3 regions of the Chromohalobacter sp. 48-RD10 genome follow, and region 2 is predicted to be linked to each of the others. Evidence: predicted binding sites of a transcription regulator. Region 2 holds the regulator's gene; each other region holds the start of a gene.
The links. Region 2 encodes PhoB, which activates phosphate uptake and scavenging genes when phosphate is short. Its sites were predicted from a motif close to TGTCATANNNNTGTCANA; they were not measured.

Region 1: a site for PhoB is predicted at 3,081-3,098, ahead of OP496_RS11875 (glycosyltransferase family 1 protein). Genes of this name have one in related genera too.
Region 3: a site for PhoB is predicted at 2,747-2,764, ahead of ppk1 (polyphosphate kinase 1). Genes of this name have one in related genera too.

What each region holds. Positions count from the first base shown of each region.
Region 1 is NZ_JARANX010000010.1:92,700-97,817, forward strand. Features, by position in the region: gene OP496_RS11860 (sodium:alanine symporter family protein) at 1-102, shown strand, start outside; gene gcvT (glycine cleavage system aminomethyltransferase GcvT) at 158-1,273, shown strand; gene OP496_RS11870 (phosphatase PAP2 family protein) at 1,338-1,904, opposite strand; gene OP496_RS11875 (glycosyltransferase family 1 protein) at 1,876-3,033, opposite strand; gene OP496_RS11880 (LysM peptidoglycan-binding domain-containing protein) at 3,165-4,094, opposite strand; gene OP496_RS11885 (acyltransferase) at 4,025-4,912, opposite strand; gene OP496_RS11890 (acetoacetate--CoA ligase) at 4,998-5,118, opposite strand, start outside.
Region 2 is NZ_JARANX010000003.1:69,747-74,864, reverse strand. Features, by position in the region: gene OP496_RS05255 (FAD-dependent oxidoreductase) at 1-556, opposite strand, end outside; gene OP496_RS05250 (chorismate lyase) at 675-1,223, shown strand; gene ubiA (4-hydroxybenzoate octaprenyltransferase) at 1,256-2,149, shown strand; gene phoB (phosphate regulon transcriptional regulator PhoB) at 2,274-2,963, shown strand; gene phoR (phosphate regulon sensor histidine kinase PhoR) at 2,969-4,288, shown strand; gene fhuF (siderophore-iron reductase FhuF) at 4,318-5,076, opposite strand.
Region 3 is NZ_JARANX010000004.1:88,448-93,565, forward strand. Features, by position in the region: gene OP496_RS06680 (PhoX family phosphatase) at 1-348, shown strand, start outside; gene ppk1 (polyphosphate kinase 1) at 487-2,688, opposite strand; gene tatC (twin-arginine translocase subunit TatC) at 2,804-3,583, opposite strand; gene tatB (Sec-independent protein translocase protein TatB) at 3,580-3,975, opposite strand; gene tatA (Sec-independent protein translocase subunit TatA) at 3,981-4,256, opposite strand; gene OP496_RS06705 (phosphoribosyl-ATP diphosphatase) at 4,294-4,632, opposite strand; gene ubiB (ubiquinone biosynthesis regulatory protein kinase UbiB) at 4,705-5,118, opposite strand, start outside.

The DNA.
Region 1 (5,118 bases), on a different contig from region 2:
ATCGCACTGGCTCTGCTGTCGCCGGTGGTCTTCAAGCTCACCAGCGATCACTTTGCCGGCAAGACCGTCCTGCCGGGCGAAGACCTGGACGATAAACGCTGAGCTGTCTTGGGGCGACGATCGTCGCCCCTTCACGGATAACGACGAGGAAGCGATGATGTCCGACGATCTTCACCAGACGCCGTTGCATGATGTGCATGTCTCGCGCGGCGCTAAGATGGTGCCCTTTGCCGGCTATAGCATGCCGGTGCAATACGCTCTGGGTGTCAAAAAAGAACATGAGCATACCCGCCAGGCGTGCGGTTTATTCGACGTATCGCACATGGGGCAGCTCATCGTTTCGGGACCGTCACCGGCGCGTGCCATCGAAATGCTAGTGCCGGCGGATATCATCGGGCTACCGGCCGGTATGCAACGTTATGCACTCTTCACCAGCCATGAAGGCGGTCTTCTCGATGACCTGATGATCGTCAATCGCGGCGAGGACCTTTATGTCGTCGTCAATGCGGCTTGTAAGGACCAGGACGTGGCGCACCTGCGTACCGGGCTCGATGCCGAGCACCAGGTGGAAGTGCTTGACCGCGCCTTGCTGGCGTTGCAGGGGCCGCAAGCCAAGGATGTCATGGCGCGCCTGTGTCCTGAGGCCTGTGATCTAGTATTTATGCATCATGGCCAATTCGAGACGTTCGGTACCCAATTATGGATCAGCCGTAGCGGTTATACCGGTGAGGACGGTTTCGAGATCTCCGTGCCCGTGGACGCCGCCGAGGGGCTGGCTACGTGGTTGCTAGAGCAGCCTGAGGTCGAGCCCATCGGACTGGGCGCACGCGACTCACTGCGTCTGGAAGCCGGCCTGTGCCTGTATGGGCATGACCTGGATACCCAGACGACCCCCGCCGAGGCGAGCCTGATCTGGGCCGTGGGCAAACCCCGGCGCATCGGAGGCGAACGAGAAGGGGGCTTCCCGGGGGCTGATGTCATTCTGCCTCAGATCGATACCAAGCAAATCACCCGTAAGCGTGTCGGCCTTCTTGGTGAAGGGCGAGCGCCGGTACGAGAAGGCACTCAGCTTTATAGCGTCGAAGATCGTCATGTGGGTTGCGTGACATCGGGAAGCTTTGGGCCGACCTTGAGTAAACCGGTCGCCATGGCGTATATCGATATCGAATTCGCAGCGTTGGAAACGACGCTATATGCCGATGTCCGTGGCAAGCGTCTGCCCATGCAGGTGTCGCGAATGCCCTTTGTACAGGCCAAGTACTACCGCGGTTAAGCGTTCTCTTTTTATACCGTTATCTTGAAGCCTCATATATACTAAAAGGTTTTCTTATGGCCATCTAGTTCAAAGTAGGGAGCCATTGCCCATAGGTCGCCCCCCAAAGTCCCATTTGAGCGATGGCAAACCCCAGTATCGCTCCTGCAACCACATCGCTGAGGTAATGCAAGCCTAGAATGACACGCGAGGCGGCGATCAGCCCCGTAAGCGGCAGAACCACGACGAGCAACCATGGCGACGTCGCCGCAGTAAGTGTGCAGAACATGACGGCGTGTAAAGTATGCCCGCTGGGAAAGCTGTAACGATCCACGGGTGGCATGGTGCATGGGATACTCGAGAACGTGATATAGGGACGTTCACGACAGAAGCGTGTCTTGACCAGGCGGTAGAAGAGGGCGCCTAGCGCAGCGCATATTCCCCACAGCAGCGTCAGTCGCCAGCCTTCACGCCCATATATGATCGGCTGCATCAGCGCCAGGGCCACCCAAGCCGGCCAGTCGCCGATACGACTGCAAAACCGGAACAAGCCATAAATCAACCGCCTCTGGCTGAGCAGTGCAATACGTTGGCAGAGCTGCCATTCGAGAGAGTCCAGGCGCTCAAACGTGACCGGGGGACGAGATCGCATATGGGCTCTCCTGAGTCGCCATGAATAGATACATCAAGAAGTGTTCGCCGATGACATTCCAGCTCTGATCCGCGACTTTTTCTCTAGCTGCGATGCCGGTACGACTTCTAACGTCCGAATTCCGGTACAGTTCCACGGCGGCTTGCACAAAAGCATCATCGTCTGTCGCCTCGATCAAGCGCCCTTCGTGTCCATCCACGATTAACTCACTCGCTGCGGCCTGATCGAAAGCGACCACGGGGAGCCCGCTAGCCATGGCTTCGGGGACCACATTGCCGTATGTCTCCGAGTGCGATGGAAATAGGAACATATCCGCGCTGGCGTAATGACGTGCCAAGGTTTCTCCGCTTAGAAAGCCGGTAAAAATCACTTCGGGAAGCTGGTGCTCCAGGTGCTGTTTTTCGGGACCGTCACCGACGAATACGGCCCGTAGCCCCGGGTATGCCTCTTGCATCGCGCGTAGCGTGCGCACGAGCAGTGGCGTGTTCTTTTCGGCGGCCAGGCGTCCCGCGTAGAGGATCACTGGCTGGTCGTCATCGACACCCCATTGAGTTCTTAGGTGGACGTCGCGCCGGGCTGGAGAAAAATGCTGAGCGTCGATGCCGCGTCCCAATACGTTCACGCGCTGGAAGCCACGTCGATATAAACGCTCGGCTTGAGCGCGGGTGGGCACGAGGGTCATCTGGCAGTGGTTATGAAAGTAGCGCAACCCGGCACCCACGATGCCGGTGGCCCACCGCAAGTGATAGTTCGCCGCGTACTGATCGAAATTGGTGTGGAAGCCGCTGACGACAGGAATCGATAAATGACGCGCTGTAAGCAGCGCGGCCCAACCCAATGGACCTTCAGTTGCGATATAGACGACCTCGGGGCGTGACGATTGCCACAAGCGCGTCAAGCGCCGCCAGGCGGGCAAGCCGACATTCACATCGGCGTAACTAGGGAGGGAGAATGCACGAACTTGCATATCACGCTCGGCACGTCCTTCGCGGCCGCCTTGTCGGGGCCGAGGGCGTACCAGCTGTAAGTTGACGCGGCGTGTGGCGAGGTGATGTGCCAGATGGTCCAGCGTGTGTGCCACACCATTGATATCGGGTGCCCAGGTTTCACTGACCAGTGCGACTCGCATGATGCACCTCCGTGGCATATCAAGACAGTGCAAGATTCAAGCATTCTGATGACAGCAGTGCGACATCATCGTGACGATACGATGTCGTCAACCTGGGTTACCGTGTCGTTGATGGGGCAGATATTTCTCGTCTAGCGTAGCACCTGTTTGGGGTCCACGGGTTTCCCGCCATGGCGGACATCGAACAATAGGTCATAACGCCCCGTGTCGTGTCGGTAACCGACATCGCAAACAGGCGTGCCTTGTTTTACCTCATCGCCATCTTCGACGAGTAGACGCTCGCATAGTGCATAGACACTTTGCATGTTGTCGCGGTGGTGAATGATCACCACACGTCCCAACTGCCGCATACTATCGGCAAAGCGAACGGTACCGTCGGCAACGGCAAGCGCCTGAGTATCGGCGGAGGTCGAGAGCAACATCGGCTGTAGGGTGCCGTGCGAATCGGCGCCGTAGGCACGCGCGATTTCATATTGCTTGAGCGGCCAATGCCATGTGTGAGCGCTATCGGGTAGTGCGCCTGGGTCGGGAAGCTTACGACTGCGCGTGGCAGGCTTGGACGCCGTTGACGACGAGGCCTGGGTCGTTGAAGCGCTGGAGGTACGAGCAGTTCCACCTGACGGCACCTCGAGCAACTGTCCGACATTCAGGGCGTTGGCCGAAAGCTGGGGGTTCGCTTTTTGCAAGCGTCGTGCAGTGCTGCCGAAGCGCTGGGCGATACTCGAATAGGTGTCACCCGGGCGCACTTGATAGCGATAAGGGCCGCTGCCGGGCGCGCGTTCGCGATGAGTGGGCACCAAGATGCGTTGGCCAATGGCCAGTCGACGCGCATCGACGCCCGGATTGAATCGTTGCAAGCGCAGTAACGGGACACCTGCTTGCTTGGCGATTTGTCCTAGCGTGTCGCCGCGTTGTATGGAGACCCAGTTACCAGCGATGTTGCCGCCACGATAGCCATCGGCGCCAGGCCCGCCAGCGCAGCCGGCAAGTATCAAGACAAAGAAGAGGAGGGGGATGATGCGAGCGCACGATCCTTTTCCTCCCATAGCGCGTTCAGCCATGAATGGAAACGTTCCTTGTAATGCGGATCCAGATGATAGTCGCCATTGCCCATCCAGGCGGGCACGTTGAGTCGGCGTGCCGCCATGTGTATGGGAGCTTCGCGACCGCAAAGGAAATGCCAAAAGTTGGGGGCGGCATGACGATAATGAAGCGTGACGTCGAGAATGCCGCTCAGACGATCACCCAATAGATGTATTACCTGGGCGGTGCCGCCGGCCTTGGGGCGCAGCAGATGCCGAAACGGACTCGCTTGCCGATCACGCTTGGTGGGAGTGAAGCGCGTGCCTTCGACGAAATTGTAGATCGTCATCGGCATTTCCCGCGCACGTTCGCACATGCGCTGGGTTGCGCGTCGATCGCGTTCTGCCAGCTGCGGTCGCTGGATCATTTCACTGCGAGCATAGCGGCGCATGAAGGGGAACTCGAGTGCCCACCAGGCGATGCCGACGATGGGCACGAAGATCAGCTCACGCTTGAGAAAGAACTTGGGCATCGAAGTTCGTCCGTACAGCACGTACTGCATGACGAAGATATCCGTCCAACTGCGGTGGTTGGCGATGATTAGCCACCATTGGCTGGGAGACAGGTCCTCGGGTAAGCGCGCGGTGATGTCTGGCTTGACCCAATGACGAATCCACCAGTTGTTGGTGGCGATCCAGGCCAGGGCGATGGCGTTGAGTCCCGCCAGTACGCGTAGTCGCAAACGCCGAGTCGGCGTGACGAGTTTGATGAGCGTCAGCAGATAAAGCGGCACGCCCCAGAAAAGCGTATTGGCGATCAGCAACAGCACGCTTGTCAGCCCCTTGAGGGTCGCCATGCCGTCCTCCTTCAATGACTTGGCAACTTATGCTACTGGATCGTGTAGCGGCTGCCCAGTCTCGGACAAGGCGATGGCGTGCGTATCACTCGGCGAGCGCAGGAAGGTTGGCGAAAAGCTCGAGGGCTTCGGGGTTGGCCAGCGCATCGCGATTCTTGACGGGCTCGCCATGGACGACATTACGTACGGCGATTTCGACGATCTTG
Region 2 (5,118 bases):
GACGCGTCAGCGGCGTTTGTTCAGGGGCGACCAGTGCCACGCGATGGCCCCCGGCAAGCAGATCGTCGGCGAACTCGCAGCCCACCAGTCCGGCGCCGACGATCGCCACGCGCGCAGTGCCGCCATGGCGCGACAAGACGGCATGAAAACGCCGATAGTCGTCGAGATCGTTGATGGTGAAGACGCGATCGCGCACGTCGTACGCCACCGTGAAGGGCACGCTGGGCGCTGCCCCGGTGGCCAAGACCAGTTCGCCGTAGGGCAGGCGTTCCGCACCGATGGCCAGCGTCTGCGCTCGCGGGTCGATGGTATCGACCCGCGTGTGCGTACGCATGGTCAGCTGAAGCGCATCGGCCACCTCGAGGGGGGAGCGCATCACCAAACGCTCAGGGTGCATTCCCTTGGCAAAGCCCGTGGACAAAAGCGGTTTCGAATAGTCAGAGCCGCTATCGGCAGTGATCAGAGTGATGGCGCGCCGGGCATCGCGAGCACGTACCTGCCGGGCCAGTCCCAGACCGGCCATGCCGCTGCCGACGATGATCAAAGGGTCGCTCATTGGCGCCTCTTGCTACGCATGAAGAAGGGTGACGACGCGGCGATACGACAGCGCGGACGCTGCAATAACGCATCGTACACGCATGATACACTAATGTACTTTGAGCCTGATCTTACGCATGACACACAACCGTTTCAGCGCTAGCCCACACTGGCTGCCGGCCGCCGCCCAGCGCCCCCGCATGAGCCCCGCTTGGTGGCGTTGGGTAGCTTCGCGCGACTCGCTGACCGCACGCCTGCGCGCTGCCAGCACACAGCCCTTCGGAGTACGGCTGCTCGCTCAGGGAATCAGCCGCCCCCGGCGCGACGAAGCCCGGGCGCTGGGGCTCGACCCCCGGGCCCGTATCTGGCGGCGCGAGGTCATGCTGATGCTGGGCGAAACACCGTGGGTCGCGGCACGTTCGGTGGCCCCGCTAACGTCGCTCCACGGCGTGCGGCTGCAGTCGCTGGGAACACGTTCGCTGGGCAGCTGGTTGTTTCGCCAACCCGGCCTGGAACGCGGCCCTATCGAGATCATTCGGTCGCCGGCTCCCACGCTCGTCACGGCACACGGTCGCGCCGCGCCCTGGGGACGGCGCTCCGTCCTGCGCTTGGGGCGTACATCGATTCTCGTCCAGGAGTTCTTTCTCGACGCCATGGACGCTGACCTCGCGTTGTCATCACGCTAAGCTGACCATTCACGTTTCCACAGGAGAGCCCGATGTCCGCCGATTCATCCGACGCCGCGCGCCCCACCGGCCTGGCCCGCGTGCCGGATTTCCTGCGCCTGACGCGTCTGGACCGCCCCATCGGCACCTGGCTTCTGATGTGGCCGACGCTGTGGGCGCTATGGCTGGCGGCCGAGGGCGTACCCGAGCGCGGCACGCTGCTGATCTTCGTTATCGGCGTGTACGTGATGCGTGCCGCCGGTTGCGTGGTCAACGATTACGCCGACCGACATTTCGATGGCCACGTCAAGCGTACGCGTGACCGGCCATTGGCCACCGGGCGCATCTCCGAGAAGGAAGCCAAGGCCACCTTCACGATACTGGTGGTGATTGCCTTCGGCCTGGTCTGCCTGACCAATCTGCCCACCGTGCTGCTGTCATTCGCGGCGCTGGCGCTGGCGGCCACCTATCCGTTCATGAAGCGCTATACGCATTTCCCGCAGGTAGTGCTGGGGGCGGCCTTCTCGTGGGGTATTCCCATGGCATTCATGGCCATTCAGCACCAGGTACCGCTCGAGGCGTGGTTACTGCTGGCCGCCAACATCGCCTGGACGGTGGCCTACGACACCGAATACGCCATCGTCGACCGCGACGATGACCTCAGGGTAGGGATCAAATCCACGGCGGTCCTGTTCGGCCGCGCCGACCGGTTGATCATCGGGTTGTTGCAGGCCCTGACCGTGGTGCTGCTCGCCTGGATCGGCCTGCGTCTGGCGCTTGGCGGGTTCTTCTGGCTGGGGCTGGCCGCCATGGTGGCGATTTTCGTCTACCAACACTATTTGATTCGTTATCGTGAGCGCGACCCTTGCTTCCGCGCCTTCCTCAACAATCATTGGGCCGGGCTGGTGACCTTCGCGGGCATCGCCCTGGCGTTATGGCCTATATGACGCTATGAACTATAGGTAAAGAACGCGATTGTCACGAAAATGTCACATTAGCGCGTTGTAATCGTCATGCCGATGTCATTCATGAGTGATTCGTTTCATCGCGATCCGCAAGAGGCCCACGCCCATGACCGCCAAGACAGTGCTCATCGTCGATGACGAGGCGTCCATCCGCGAAATGATCGCGGTGGCGCTGGAAATGGCCGACTACCGCGTGTTGGAAGCCGACAACGCCCAGGCGGCGCACGCCATGGTGGTCGACGATCAACCCGATCTGCTGCTGCTGGACTGGATGATGCCTGGCACCAGCGGCATCGAACTGGCGCGACGTCTCAAGCGCGATACCACCACCGCCGAGCTGCCGATCATCCTGCTCACCGCCAAGAGCGAGGAAGACAACAAGATTCAGGGATTGGAAGCCGGCGCCGATGATTACATCACCAAGCCGTTCTCGCCGCGGGAACTGGTGGCACGCCTCAAGGCCGTGCTGCGACGTACCACGCCCACCGGGGTCGAGGACACGGTGGAAATCGACGGCTTGCGTCTCGATCCCGTCAGCCACCGGGTCAGCGCCAACGGCGAGGCGCTGGACGTGGGCCCCATCGAGTATCGGCTCCTGCAGTTCTTCATGACGCATCAGGAACGCGCCTACACCCGCAGCCAGTTGCTCGACCAGGTCTGGGGTGGCAATGTCTACGTCGAAGAGCGCACCGTCGACGTGCATATTCGCCGCCTGCGCAAGGTGCTCGGCGATGACCACCAACACCTCATCCAGACGGTACGCGGCACCGGTTATCGCTTCTCCACCAAGGAGTAGCGCACGTGTACTATTGGACCAATGAACTGTGGCGTCTGGCGTACCTCGTCATCGGTCTCGGTGTCCTCGGGTGGCTCTTCGGCGAACCCGGCTGGGGGCTGGCCGCCGGTCTGGGCCTCTACGTCTACCTGCATCTTCGCCATTTGCGTGCCCTGTATGTCTGGCTGACCCAACATCCACATGACACGCCACCGGTTGGCGCCGGGGTCTGGGGCGACCTGTTCGATCGCCTCTACAAGTATCAGAAGATCCAGCGTCAATCGCAGGCTCGCCTGCGCGATATCATCCGCCGCGTACAAGACTCCTGCGAGGCAATGCGCGATGCCGTGGTCATGCTCGACCATCACGGCGACCTAGAGTGGTGGAACAGTGCCGCGGCCCAGATGCTCGGCTTTCAAACCCCCCATGATCGCGGCCAGCACATCACCAACTTCCTGCGCGACCCGCGCTTCGTGGCCTATTTCAATGCCCGCGATTACCGCGAACCGCTGACTTTGGCCTCGCCGATACGCGATGATGTGACGCTGCAATACCAGGTCACGCTGTTCGGCGACGACGAGCGCTTGGTCATGGCGCGTGACATCTCGCAACTGCATCGCCTCGAGCAAATGCGACGCGACTTCGTGGCCAATGTGTCGCATGAGCTGCGCACCCCGCTCACCGTGTTGACCGGTTATCTCGAGACTTATCTCGATCAGGCCGATCAACTACCATCGCGCTGGCAGCGCGGCCTCGGCCAGATGCAGGAACAGACCCAGCGTATGCAGAACCTGGTCGAGGACCTACTGCTGTTGTCGAAGCTGGAAACCGACGAGACCCGCGACGATCCGGCCCCGCTGGACATGGCCACGCTGCTGGAAAACATTCGCGATGACGCTGCCAACCTCTGCGCGGGCAGTCATGAGATAGCCCTGGACATCCACACCGACCATTGCCTGCTGGGTGACGAAGGCGAGATGCGCAGCGCCGTTTCCAACCTGGTCTTCAATGCCGTGCGTTACACACCGCCGGGAAGCACCGTCACGCTGCGCTGGAAGCCCTGGAAGGAGGGTGCTGCGGTAGAGGTCGAGGATGACGGCGACGGTATCGACCCGGTACACCTGCCACGCCTCACCGAACGCTTCTATCGCGTCGACAAGGGGCGCAGCGCCGCCAACGGCGGCACCGGCCTGGGGCTGGCCATCGTCAAGCATGTGTTGCTGCGCCACGACGCGCATCTCGACATCGACAGCCCCCCCGGCCAAGGCGCGCTTTTCCGCTGTGTCTTCCCCGCCACGCGCGTGCGCACCGCCCCCAAAGAACGGCGTGCCGTGGGTAGCGACTAACGTTGCCAGAAAAACACCTGCTCGACATATCAGCCGTTGGCCACGCGTCGTGGCGGTTGGGTTTCAGTCTTCTCGCGACATGCCAACGGGCAGTTGCCGCAGTAGCCGAGTCCGGGGAGAAGATAGCGAATGCAGCAGACACGCCGGATGGACTCGATGTCACCTTCACTGCTTTCATAATAGCGAATGGGGCGAAACAGCGGATTACGCTTGCCATCGGCCAATTCCCGCAGAGTCATCAGACGCCCGCCCGTATCGGCCCGCGCCTGGCCACCGGGCAAGGTATAGAGCTGGGAGATGAGGTAGTCATAGTAGTGGCCGAGATTGCCCCATAGTGCGCGGGGCGCGATACCGGTATGCTCGGCCATGCAGGCAATCGCCGGCCCCCAGGTGTCGCGTATCATGGGAAGAAAGCGCGTTTCGGCCTGAGTGGCGACGAGCGGTGTGCCGGTGTCTTCGACGACCAGTGCCTCGATGAGCATATCCTCGCCGAGTACCAAGCCCAGACGCGATAGCTCGAGCGGTAATTGTCGCTCCGCCAGCAGGTTGTGCGCCGCTCCCAGATAGGTAGTGAGCGCCAGGAAATACTTCGACCACAGCGAGATCACGGCGCGAGAATCGCCATGCTGATGCTCGGCGCCATAACGCTTGAGGATCTGTGTCATCCCGGGCTCGGAGAATACATCTCGCGCCGCCCAGGTCGTCGCTGGCGCCTGGTCCCAGGTGACCAGCTTGCGATCCATCCCTTTCAAGGGACCGGCATAAAACCGATCAAGCAGCACTGACATCGAAAGCTTTCCTGTGGCGAGGCCAAGTGGAAGGCGTGGGCC
Region 3 (5,118 bases), on a different contig from region 2:
GAGACCGATAATGGCTACGATGGCGTCGCCGAGCAGACCAACGACCAAGTGCTGGCGGTGGTGCCGAATGCCTTATCACACGATAGTGGCCAAGCCTCGGTGGTGGATGCCGGCAATCAGCAGCATCTCAAGCGGTTCGCGGTCGGCCCCAATGGCTGCGAAGTAACGGGGATCTTCGCTACGCCCGACAAGACAGCGTTATTTATCAATATCCAGCACCCCGGCAATTGGCCGGCGAACCCCGATGCCGCGACGCAGGATGCCACGCGCGCTGCCGCTGACAACGTGCGTCCACGGGCGGCCACGGTCGTGATCCAGAAAGACGATGGTGGCCAGGTCGGGGTATAACTGAAAGCGATACAAGCGCCGCTACTTGGCTGGACGCTGAAAAGAAACAACGCCTCCGTCGCTTATTGCGGCGGAGGCGTTTTGTTTTAGGCTGCCTTCGAGCTTCGAGCTTCGAGCTTCGAGCTTCGAGCTTCGAGGTCAGGGCTTGGCGGCGTAGGCGTAGAGCAGGGTTTCCTGGGTGCTGACAGGTTCGGCATCGCCGGCGTCGAGGAGGCGATAACGACCATCGGTTTGTAGCTCCCAGCTTTGGCAGTTGTCTACCATGTAAGTTGTCAGGTCCTTGCGCACGCGCTGGGCGAGCTTCTTGTCGAGCAGTGGGAAGCAGGTCTCCACGCGGCGAAACATGTTGCGCTCCATGAAGTCCGCGCTGGAGCACCAGGTTTCGGGCTTGCCGCCATTGTGGAAGTGGAAAACGCGGGTGTGCTCCAGGAAGCGGCCGATGATCGAGCGCACCCGGATATTGTCGGAGATTCCTTCGATCCCGGGGCGCAGGCAGCACATGCCGCGAACGATCAGGTCGCACTGCACGCCGGCGCGCGAAGCGCGATACAACGCGCGGATCAGCTGCGGCTCGGTCAACGAATTGCACTTGATGATCAGCTGTGCCTTGTGACCCTTTTCCGCGTAGCGCGCTTCGCGATCAATCATCGACACCAGGCGGTCGTGCAGCACGAACGGCGCGTGCAGGAGCGTATCGATCTGACGCGGTTTGCCCATTCCCGAGAGCTGCTGAAAGACTTTGTGAACATCTTCGCACAGCGTCTCGTTGGCAGTGAGCAGACTGTAGTCGGTGTACAACTTGGCGGTCTTGGAGTGATAGTTGCCGGTGCCTAGATGCGCGTAGTAGCGCAGCGCACCGCGTTCACGGCGGACCATGTGGAGCATCTTGGCATGGGTCTTGTAGGCCATGACGCCGTAGATGACGATGGCGCCGGCTTCCTGAAGACGCGATGCCAGCGCGAGGTTGTCGGCCTCGTCGAAACGCGCCCGCAGCTCGATGACCACGGTGACTTCCTTACCGTTGCGTGCGGCATCGACCAGGGCGCTAACGATGGGCGAATCGGCGCCGGTTCGGTACAGGGTTTGCTTGATCGCCAGCACGTCCGGATCGCTGGCGGCCTCCTGGAGCCAGTCCTCGATCAGTGCAAACGACTGGAAGGGATGGTGCAGCAGAATGTCGTTCTGGGCGATCTGCGAGAACAGGCTGACGTCGCTCTTGACCTGACGCGGTAAACCGGGCGTGAAGGTGCGATACAAAAGATCGGGGCGGTCGACGTCGCTGAGTACCGACATCAGCCGGGTAAGGTTGACCGGGCCGGATACGCGGTACAGATCCGCCGCCTCGAGTTCGAACTGGGTGAGCAGGAAGTGCGTCAACCGGTCGGGGCAATTATCGGCCACCTCGAGGCGTACGCCGCTGCCATAGCGTCGTGCCAGCAGTTCCCCGCGCAAGGCCGAGGCCAGGTCCGAAACGTCTTCGGGGTCAACGGCCAGATCGGCGTTGCGCGTCAGGCGGAATTGGTAGCAACCGCGCACCTGCATGCCGGGAAATACCTCCTGAGCATGGGCGTGGATCATCGACGACAGGAAGACATATTCGGTATAGCCAGCCTCGCTCAGCTCGCGTGGCAGGCGCATCAAGCGTGGCAGCGAGCGTGGTGCGGGCAGGATGGCAAGTCCCCCTTCACGACCGAAGGCATCGGTGCCTTCGAGTTCGACGATGAAGTTCAAGCTCTTGTTAACCAGGCGCGGAAAGGGATGCGAAGGGTCGAGGCCGATGGGGCTGATCACCGGCATGATCTCCTCGGCAAAATACTCGCGTACCCAATCGGCCTGGGCCTCGGTCCACTGCGTACGGCGCCGGAAGCGTAGGCCCTGTTCCTCGAGCGCGGGAATCAACGTCTCGTTGAGGATGTGGTATTGCCGCTCGACCTGCTCGTGGGCGATGCGCGATATCTCGGTCAGCACCTGGCGTGGCGGCATGCCATCGGCGCCGCTTTCCTCGCGGGCCAGGGCGATCTGATGCTTGAGTCCGGCCACGCGAATCTCGAAGAACTCGTCCAGATTGGAAGAGAAGATCAGCAGGAACATCAGCCGGTTGAGCAGCGGATGCGAAGGGTCCAGGGACTGCTCGAGTACACGGATATTGAACTGCAGGTGCGAGAGCTCACGGTTGAAGTACAGTACTGGATCGTCGAGATCGGCCCCGGGGGATGGCGCGGGCTTGGCGTGAATGCCCGTGCGCGTGCGGTTGACGCGAAGCGGGGGTGTTTCACCGCCCTCCTGAGAGGTGACGTTGTCGCTACCGAGGGGAACATCGGAAGAGCGCGTACCGTCCATCATGAGCTCCCTGTCGTCGGGGGTGACCAACTATTGGGGCGACAGTATGACGCTCCTTTGTGACAGATATATGACAGTGGCGGCGGGCTAGAAGAGCGGTCCACCTATCGGGATATCAGCTTTCGCTATGTGACTCGTCATCAGTGTCGTGCCGGCGACGCGGAACCAGGCGGCCGAAGAGAATGCCGATCTCGAACAGCAGCCACATGGGGACGGCGAGCAGGCTCTGGGAGACCACATCCGGGGGTGTCATCAGCATGCCGACCACGAAGCAGCCGACGAGCACGTAGGGGCGTTTCTTGCCGAGACTCTCGACACTGGTCGCGCCGGTCCAGATCAGCAGGAAAGTGGCGATGGGAATCTCGAAGGCCGCACCGAAGGCGAAGAAAAGCTTGAGCACGAAATTGAGATACTGATTGATATCGGTCATGACCGTGACGTTCTCCGGCCCGGTGTGGACAAAGAAGTCGAACAACAGGGGGAAGACCGCGAAATAGGCGAAGGCCACGCCGCCGTAGAACAACAGGATGCTCGAGGCGAGCAGGGGAAATGCCAACGTCTTCTCGTGCCGGTAGAGGCCCGGCGCGATGAATGCCCAGGCCTGGTAGAGCACGAAGGGAACGGCGATGAACAAGGCCGTGAACAGCGTCAGCTTGAAAGGCGCCAGGAACGGTGAGGCCACCTCGGTGGCGATCATCTGCGCGCCTTCTGGCAAGAGCGCCATCAGCGGGTCGGCAACGAAGCTGTAGATGTCATTGGAGAAGGCGTAAAGCGCCGCGAAGATGGCGACGATCACGGCTACCGCCTTGACTAGCCGCGAGCGCAGCTCGATCAGGTGTTCGACCAGGGGTGTCTGGGCGTGCTCCTCCGGCTCGCGAGACGATGTATCGCTCATGGGGTGTTGGAATCCTTGGCGGACGAGGCATCGGGTGTTTCACGGGAGGTGGCAGGACGTGCCGCCGAGGCGTCATCATCCGGTCCAGGTGCCGCCGGGTCCCGGCGTGATCTGGCGTGATGCGTATCGGTGTCGTCGGCGTGGCGTTCGACCCCGTCGCGGACCTTGTGCAGACCGGCATCGAGCTTGCGTTGTTGCTCGTTGAGCTTCTGGCGCAGATCCTCGGCTTCCAGCTGTGCGTTGATTTCACGCTGCATGCCGGACACTGTGCGCTTGATCTTGCCGATCCATAGGCCCACGGTGCGCGCCGCCGTGGGCAGACGCTCGGGCCCTAGCACCAACAGGGCCACGACACCGATGATCATCAGTTCGAGAAAGCCCATATCGAACATGGCGGTTACTTCCGCTCGGAGGTTTCGTCGGCCTTGGACGATGGAGAGGCTTTCGATTGGGTGTCGAGCGTCTCGTCGTTTGCCTCATGCTCGACACGCTGCTGCCTCGTGTCCTCGTCGTCTTGCGCTTTTTGCTGTTCCTCTTCGCCGACGGCGCTCTTGAAGCCTTTAACGGCGCCTCCCAGGTCGCTGCCGAGGTTGCGGAGCTTCTTGGTACCGAAGATCAGGATGACGATGCCGAGAACGATCAGCAGTTGCCAGATACTGATTCCACCTAACATGGGAGCTCTCCTTCATGCTCGGATGTGGCCGAGCCGATTAGCGTGATTGTCGTGCCGCCTTCTCGTCCAGGCCGGAGACGCCGAAGCGACGGGCCAGCTCGTCCAGAACGGCTTGGTGATCGATGTCCAGATGCGACAGCATCACCAGGCTATGAAACCACAGGTCGGCGGTTTCGGCGACCAATGCCTGACGCGTTTTATCGTCGCCGTGTTCGGCATCCTTGGCGGCAAGCAGGGTTTCGGTAGCCTCCTCACCAACTTTCTCCAGGATCTTGTTGAGGCCCTGGGCATGGAGCTTGGCAACGTACGAGCTGTCGGGGGCGGCATGGCGGCGTGCGGCCAGGACGTCCGATAGCTGGGAAAGCGTATCACTCATGATGTGACGGTTCCGAGACAAAGAGGATGATGGGTAGATGATAGCAGCAACATTGCGCGCTGAGAGGGGATGTTAACGCCAGGCAATCAATAGCAGGCCGAGCGCGGCGGCGGTGAGCACTGGCCAGGGCTGATTATGCGCCCATTCCCAGAGAGGCTGCCAAGCTAAAGCGATGGCAACCAACAGCGTTCCGAAGCGTAGCCGTCGCGCCCGTGTTCCGGCACCGCGCAAGCGCCGCCGCAAGGCATTGAGCGCCTCGGTTTGCTGGCGCTGCTGGCGGTGGCTGTCTTCATTGCGGGTGAGGGCCTGGTGGGCTAGCACGGGCAGCTCGGGCAACTGTCGCGAGAGTTCGGGCGCGTGCTTGGTCAAGGCGTCCCAGAAGCCGCGTGGCCCGGCGCGCTCCTTCATCCACTGTTCCAGGTAAGGCTTGGCGGTGCTCCACAAGTCCAGGTCCGGGTACAACTGGCGGCCGAGCCCTTCGATGTT